Regions from separate parts of the Peribacillus sp. NJ4 genome, predicted to be linked through region 1. Evidence: a T-box and tRNA genes for the amino acid it is inferred to sense, from the RefSeq annotation. Region 1 holds a T-box; the other holds one or more tRNA genes.
What was found. The T-box of region 1 lies ahead of glyQ (glycine--tRNA ligase subunit alpha). A T-box ahead of a tRNA ligase gene usually reads a tRNA of that ligase, here a tRNA-Gly.

Region 2: it has a tRNA-Gly gene. The T-box ahead of glyQ (glycine--tRNA ligase subunit alpha) is inferred to sense a tRNA for this amino acid. The anticodon was not compared.

What each region holds. Positions count from the first base shown of each region.
Region 1 covers NZ_JAUCFQ010000001.1:1,895,150-1,899,365, forward strand. Annotated here, with positions in the region: gene cdd (cytidine deaminase) at 1-358, shown strand, start outside; gene era (GTPase Era) at 351-1,280, shown strand; gene QUF94_RS09500 (YqzL family protein) at 1,380-1,523, shown strand; gene recO (DNA repair protein RecO) at 1,557-2,309, shown strand; T-box leader at 2,368-2,544, shown strand; gene glyQ (glycine--tRNA ligase subunit alpha) at 2,645-3,541, shown strand; gene glyS (glycine--tRNA ligase subunit beta) at 3,528-4,216, shown strand, end outside.
Region 2 covers NZ_JAUCFQ010000001.1:4,508,844-4,513,059, reverse strand. Annotated here, with positions in the region: gene QUF94_RS22460 (FUSC family protein) at 1-1,529, shown strand, start outside; gene QUF94_RS22455 (YbjN domain-containing protein) at 1,696-2,109, shown strand; tRNA gene QUF94_RS22450 (tRNA-Gly) at 2,294-2,367, shown strand; gene tsaA (tRNA (N6-threonylcarbamoyladenosine(37)-N6)-methyltransferase TrmO) at 2,797-3,267, shown strand; gene QUF94_RS22440 (B3/B4 domain-containing protein) at 3,491-4,159, opposite strand.

The DNA.
Region 1 (4,216 bases):
GGAAAAAGCATATGTGCCTTATTCCAAATTTAAAGTGGGGGCAGCCCTTTTAACCGCTGATGGGAAGGTCTATCATGGTTGTAATATAGAAAATGCAGCATACAGCATGTGTAATTGTGCCGAAAGGACCGCTTTATTCAGCGCTTATGCCCATGACGATAAAAAATTCACTAAACTTGCAGTCGTGGCAGATACCGATGGTCCCGTTTCTCCATGCGGGGCGTGCAGGCAGGTTATTTCAGAACTGTGCGAACAGGATATGCCGGTTGTTTTGACCAACTTAAATGGGGATATAAAAGAACTAACAGTAAAGGAATTGCTTCCAGGAGCTTTTTCACCGGAGGATTTAAATGGATAAATTATTTGACGATACACAAGTAAAAGGTTACAAATCAGGTTTCATTTCGATTATTGGACGACCTAATGTTGGAAAAAGTACGTTTCTTAATCGTGTCATCGGTCAAAAGATCGCCATTATGAGTGATAAACCGCAAACAACAAGAAATAAGGTTCAGGGTGTACTAACACAAAACGATTCACAAATGATTTTCATTGATACACCCGGCATTCATAAACCAAAGCATAAGCTTGGTGACTTCATGATGAAAGTGGCAACGAATACATTGAAAGAAGTCGATTTGATTCTCTTCATGATCAATGCGACTGAAGGGTACGGACGCGGTGATGAGTTTATCATCGAAAAACTTCAATCCGTAAAAACGCCTGTTTTCCTGGTTGTAAACAAAATCGATGCGATGCATCCAGATGATTTACTTCCGATCATTGAGAAATACCAACAGCTTTACCCTTTTGCGGCAGTCGTTCCGATTTCTGCGCTTGAAGGAAATAACGTCGAGACATTGCTTGAACAAATCAAGGAACACTTGCCTGAAGGTCCCCAGTTTTATCCAGCTGATCAAGTGACCGATCACCCGGAACGTTTTATCATTTCCGAATTGGTCCGCGAGAAGGTGCTGCACCTGACACGTGAAGAAATTCCGCATTCAGTGGCTGTTGTCATCGATTCAATTAAAAAAATGGATAACAGCGATACAATTAATGTCATGGCGACGATCGTTGTCGAACGTGATTCACAAAAAGGCATTGTCATCGGAAAGCAAGGGAAGATGCTTAAAGAAGTCGGCAGCCGTGCCAGAGTGGACATCGAAAACTTATTGGGCTCGAAAGTTTTCTTGGAACTGTGGGTAAAGGTACAGAAGGATTGGCGTAACAAAGCCAGCCAGCTTCGTGATTATGGTTTCAATGAGAGCGAGTATTAATTAACAAAATTTACGCGTCATGAAAGTTTGGAAAACGGTCAAGCTAATCATATGGTCGGATATTCATATTGCTAGTTAAAAACGAAAGGTGGGCTTTATATGTTGGATTTTACCTGGGAATTATTTAGTGAAACAGGTAATGTGGACACCTATTTGCTGTTTAAGGAGATAGAAGTCGAGAGACAGGAAAGACACTTGGTATTGAATGATGAGCTAGCAGAAATTGATTTTCCTGTTTCATAGGTTAGTCTTGGCGAGCATGGGTGGTGTCTTGGTATGCTCCAAAAATGTGAGGGCATTGTCATAAGGCGAACTGCATATGGAGAAAATAACAAAATCATTACTATATATACCCGTGAGCTAGGAAAAATTGGCGTTATGGCCAGGGGAGCCAGTAAACCTAACAGCAGGCTTTCTGCCGTCACACAGCTTTTTTGCTCCGGGTATTTTCTTATAACCACATCAACTGGACTCGGAAGTCTTCAGCAAGGCGAAATGGTCGATTCACTCCGATTCATAAGGGAGGATCTTTTTGCCACTGCTTATGCCTCATATATTGTTGAATTGCTTGATAAAAGCGTCGAGGATAAGAAACCGAATCCATATTTGTATGAATTGCTTTCGCAAACCTTGCATTACATAAACGAGGAATATGACGCAGAGGTTTTGAAATTCATTTTTGAAATGAAGATGCTGCCCGTCAATGGGATTAACCCAGTGCTGAATCAGTGTGCCGTATGTGGTGAAACGGAAGGGGAATTCTCCTTTTCGCTTCGGGAAGCGGGCTTTATCTGTCACCGCTGTCTGGGGAAGGACCCTTATCATTATAAAATTTCACCTGCAGCCGTCAAATTGCTGCGGATCTTTTATTATTTCGATTTATCAAGGCTCGGAAACATTTCCGTCAAGCCTGAAACGAAAAAAGAACTGCAAAAAATCATCGATGCTTATTATGAGGAATATTCTGGTCTGCATTTGAAATCAAAAAAGTTCCTGAAACAGATTGATACGATGAAAGATATGTTTTAGGATCTGACCTATTGACATTCCATGCTAGTTTGTATAGAATTCTAATCATCAAAATAAGAAGATTGCGTTGATGGAAAAGAGTATCTGTCATTCTCCATAAAAAGCGAACCCGGGACGGTGGAAGCCGGGATATGGATTTACAGGGAAGGGCGTTTCCGGAGCATGTTGCTTTGAAAAGAGGCCGTTTTATAAACGGCAATTAGGGTGGAACCGCGGGTATACTCTCGTCCCTATGCATTTCGCATAGGGACGGGAGTTTTTTGTTTGCCAAAATGTGAATGGGTTCCGAGCCTTTAATTTTCAAAGAGCCGTTTTAAATAACCTGGAGGTGTACGATGAATATTCAAAATATGATTTTAACGTTACAAAAGCATTGGTCTGAACAAGGCTGTATATTAATGAATGCTTATGATGTCGAGAAAGGGGCAGGAACGATGAGCCCATACACGTTCCTGAGAGCCATTGGACCTGAGCCATGGAGCGTTGCTTACGTGGAGCCATCCCGCCGTCCGGCTGACGGTCGTTATGGTGAGAATCCTAATCGACTGTATCAGCATCATCAGTTCCAAGTGATCATGAAACCCTCGCCTGACAATATCCAAGAGTTATATTTGGATTCCCTGCGTGCATTAGGGATTAATCCGCTTGAGCATGATATTCGCTTTGTGGAGGATAATTGGGAAAACCCATCACTAGGGTGTGCTGGTCTTGGTTGGGAAGTTTGGCTAGATGGAATGGAAATTACGCAATTTACATATTTCCAACAAGTGGGCGGCCTTGAATGTAAACCGGTTTCCGTGGAAATTACATACGGGATCGAACGTCTCGCCTCTTACATTCAAGATAAGGAAAACGTATTTGACCTAGAATGGACAGAAGGATTCACAGTTCGGGATATATTTGGACAGCCGGAATACGAACATTCAAAATATACATTTGAAACCTCCGACCTTGATATGCTGTTTCAACTTTTCACGATGTATGAAAAGGAAGCGCATCGCCAAATGGAAGAAGGGCTTGTACATCCTGCATATGATTATGTTTTGAAATGTTCACATACATTCAACCTTTTGGATGCGAAAGGTGCCATCTCGGTGACAGAAAGAACTGGATATATTGCCCGGTGCCGTAACCTAGCGCGTAAGGTTGCCAAAACCTTCTATGAAGAGCGGGAAAAATTAGGCTTCCCGATTCTTAAAGTGAAAGGGGAGAATACAAATGAGCAAGCGTGATTTGTTATTGGAAATTGGATTGGAAGAGCTGCCTGCCCGTTTTGTGACAGCATCCATGAAACAGTTGTCAGATAAAGTGCAGCAATGGCTAACGGAAAAAGCGATTGATTTCGGAACGGTTGAAGCCTTTTCCACACCAAGACGTTTGGCCATATTGGTGAAAGACGTGGAAGAATCACAAAAGGATATCGAAGAAGAAGCAAAAGGACCGGCTAAGAAAATCGCTTTGGACAGCGAAGGCAACTGGTCTAAAGCCGCATTGGGATTCGTCAGGGGCCAAGGCATGACTTCAGAGGATATTTATTTTAAAGAACTCAAGGGTGTGGAATATGCCCATGTGAATAAATTCATAAAAGGACAGCAGACTGTTCAGCTTTTATCCGAGCTGCAGGAAATCATCAGTGGTATGACGTTCCCGAAAAATATGCGCTGGGCCAATCAAGAGCTCCGCTTCGTCCGTCCGATTAAATGGCTGATTGCCTTATTCGGGAATGACGTAGTGCCATTTAGCATCGCTGATGTGGAAACGGGCCGTGAAACAAAGGGACACCGTTTCTTGGGCGATAGCTCAATCATCGAGCAGCCGGATCAGTACGAAGAAACGTTAAAAGAACAATTTGTAATGGCGGATCCAGATAAACGCCGTCAAGTTATTTTAGATCAGATTAATGGGCT
Region 2 (4,216 bases), 2.6 Mb from region 1:
TTGCACTTGCGACAGGTATGCCAGTTGATCAAAGTTTGGCCCCGTTGCGTGGGGGCCTCGTTTTAATGGGTGGGGCACTATCTTGGATAATCTGTATGTTAGGCTGGTTTTTCAACCCTCATGGACCAGAATCGCTTGCGGTGGGAAAGGTGTACAGAGAATTGGGGGCATTCTTTGATTCCATGGGAACCGTGAAATTCAATAAAGCAAGACAGGGAACGGTAATGGCGATGAAACTCGCTGAAGATACACTGTTAGCCGGGTTTTCAAACAGGCGAAGTTCAGATGAGTTAAAGCGGTTGTTCTTATTGAATGAACATGCGAATGCCATATTCTTGGAGGCACTGGAAATTTCCTTGAACAAAAATATCGTACTGCCGCAAGAATTAGGTCAATCCGTTCATGCCCTGGCAGGTTCAATTGCATCTAAAACAAAGAATAAAAAAAAGATCCTTCAACCTGACCAAATGACTGAAGAGGTGGAAGAGTTATTCATGAAGATTTATAATGCAGATGCCATCATGAATGAACCCGTCAAGAAAATCGATCAAGCAGCAACCATCTCAAAGCCTTCTTTAAAAACCATTTTTCTTGGGGCGTTCGATAAGAATTCAATTGTCTTCCTCTCTTCCGTTCGATATGGAACAATCCTTACCATTGCTGCCATCATCGCCTATTCCGCCGATTTTAACCGTTCGTACTGGATTCCCTTATCCTGTGCGGCCGTTATGTCGGGTTCGACCATCATCGCCACATTCCATCGGGCGGTCCAAAGGACTTTCGGGACGGTCATCGGACTCCTGATAGCAAGTTTAATTCTAGCAGCCGTTCATAAAGAGTTCATCATCGTTCTGATCATTTTATGTTTGACATTCATTACAGAGCTTTTCATCGTTCGGAATTATGGATTGGCGGCGATGTTTTTTACCCCTTCAGCATTGATCATGGCCGAATATTCATCTCAAAGTTATGATTTCAGTTTTTTTGCGACTGTAAGGATAACCGATATCGTCGTTGGAAGCTTGATAGGTCTTATTGGGTCGCTGTTGCTCGGAAGTCGTTCGGCATCCAGTCTTCTCAATCATTTGATAGCCAAAACGATTCGAAGCCAGGGGCGGTTATTATTGATGGCGTTCTCTGAAAAAGATAATGACCTTGCAATTGATGAAAGCAGCGAAAGGAACAAAATGCAAACAAATATGGTGAATCTATTAACGGTCTACAATGCATCCCTTGGTGAGATATTCAAAAACAAGGCTAGACTGGAATCTCTTTGGCCCGTTATATTTTCGATAGAACAGATGGGCTATTATCTAAATGCCAGCTTGAAATCCTCTGAACGGCCAGTACTATCAGAGAGAAAGCTCGCTCAGTTGCTGTATGTTTTCGAAACTATGGCGATAGCGGCAGATAAAGGTAGATCACATACTAGTAAAGAAGTGCCTGAAATTGAAGGATATTCAAAAATCCGCCGGGAAATTTTGGACCTTCAAGAAGCGCTTCAGTTTTGCGGAGAAGCAACTGGCTAATCAATCTATTGATTCTAATAAGGGAGTTCATATTTGGCTCCCATTCATTTAACGAGTGATTTCTTCGCCTCTGTTAATAGGATGCAATTGGAATGTTTGTAAAAAAATCTGTAAAAATGCCAATTTTCATTATAAAATGTAAATACATAGAGAAAGGTGATGAACCATGTCAAACGTTGCTAAATTTCGTGATTTTTTAACTAGTGAGAAAATCTATATGAATGAGTTGAATGAAGATGGCACCACCTTTTTTAGAGCTGAGCAAAAGTTAAAGGACGGGTGGAAGGTCCTTTTAGTATTTGCATTCAATGAAGATGAAAATGTGGCGGACTTATTTTGCTTTAATGTCGCCGAGTTGAAGAATCCTGAAAAGAAACAGGATGTACATACACTGTTGAATGAATATAATGCTAATTTTAGGTATTCAAAGCTTTATGAAGAAAATGGGACGATTTCCATTAGGTATTCATACTCCATCGAGGGGGATATCGTACCGGATCTCGCGTTCAGGAAGTTAATCATGCTGCTTGAAACGGCACAGCAGGTTTATCCGCGGTTAATGGAAGTCATATGGTCATAATATAATATAGGATGAAAAAGTTCTCTGAATCAGGGGACTTTTTAACATCTTTACTAAAGTGAATGAATATATTATCGTTACAATCCATTAATTTAAATTTTTTTAAAAAGAACTATTGCATTTTTTCACATTAAACTATATAATTAATTTTGTTGGTAATTCGACAAAGTTCTACAAGGATTATGCGGGTGTAGTTTAGTGGTAAAACCTCAGCCTTCCAAGCTGATGATGAGGGTTCGATTCCCTTCACCCGCTCCAATACATACTCATAACGTAGGGTTTCGTTACCTGGAGAACGAAGCTTTGCGTTTAAATATTATAACTAGGATTCTACTGTTTACAGTGGAATTTTTTTATTGTCCAAAATTACCATCCAGGAGGGTGGCTATTTTGATGCATGCAGCCCACTCATGTTCAAACTGATTAACTACGGTAGTAGAATCAGTTTGAACAAGGGTGTGCTTTTTTTGTCCAAACAAACGTTTATTGTTGTGATTGCTTCTTTGAATAAAAGGTATTGGAGGAAATATTTGTAATGCGATTACCCAATCTTGTAATATTGATAATGAGAGTAAATATATTTCATGTTTTCGCGTAAATCCTGATCCTTTAATGGTTAGAGGAGAATTTCGGGAAGTTTGTTCAATGGATCCATTTTGAATTGTGAATATGGAGGGGGAAGCGAAAATGTCACTACTTTTAGAACCAATAGGTTTAATCCAAAATAATAGAGTTAATTTGGAAGATGATTATTGGGGAGAAGTAATTTCTGAGATAATTATGGATGAATCCAAATTCAAAGAAGATTGCCTGTTTGGATTAGAACAATTTTCACATATTGAAGTCATATTTTATATGAATAAAGTGGACCCAGACAAAATTCAGTTCAATGCCAGGCATCCAAGAAATCGAACTGATTGGCCAAAGGTAGGTATCTTTTCTCAAAGGGCCAAAGCAAGGCCAAATCAGCTTGGTGTATCCAGATGTGAATTGTTAAAAGTAGAGGGTCTAAAGATAACTGTGAGGGCTTTGGATGCCATTGATGGAACGCCAGTATTGGATATTAAACCTTATATGTCTGAATTTGGCCCGATTGGCCAAGTGAAACAACCCAATTGGTCAAAAGAGGTAATGAAAAACTATTATAGTAATGGTTAACAAAATGGTATGAAATTAATTTCAAGTAGTTGGCTTACATTAACTGTGTCCAAATCTAATCTTGCTATTTCAATCATTCTTATATGCTCTTCCATTCAGGAATCATGATACTCCTTTATCGGGGTGGACGAGAGGGTAAATAAAAGGATACTAGCTAGTTCCTTGGAAATTATGAAAAGACCCCTTCCGATTGTGGAAAGGGTTTATTTCCGTTCAATTTTGATTATCCTTCTACAATCGAGTAAGTCCCTTCACCACCGTGTATTTCAAGGAACATGTCCATCAAAGATTTCGTTAGCTGATGGGCTTCAGTGATTGGAGTCTTGGGTTGTAAATAAATGATTTGGATGGCCCTTTTCGTCTCTTCGGTGACTTTCGTTCGTTCTGAATCAACGTATGGACTTCCGAAAGCACCATCATGATCGGCTGATGTAATCATATTTTCCATGGAATTCAAGCGGCCGTTCAAACCGTCATAACCATCTGTTCCCTCGCCAATCTTAATCGAGATGTCACCCGCTAATTTATCCGCATCATAAATGCCGATAGGAACTTCATATAAAAGGGAGAAGAAGTTATTCAAATCGATGGCTGAATGGATGGGTGTCAAGTAATTCTGTTTTTTAACGCGGCGGTAAAGGGCTTCCACGGATGGGCGATACCGTGACGGGTTGGTTCCTGTGGTCTTGAAAATCTCTCGCCACTCTTTAATGCCGGAAAAGTCGGTCAACTCCTTTTCTTCAAGGTCGAAGAAAAGAGCCTCCTGAAATAATTGAAGTCTTCCTTTCACCATTTGCGGGGAGGGACCTACTTCGATGTTTTCATATGTAATGATCCCAACTTTGAATTCAGGGATTTTGCTGCTAAGATTAGCCGATATGGTAATTTCCAAGACGTTACACCTCCAAAAATGATTGGAATTAGTTTATCATAGATAGCAATGGTTTGA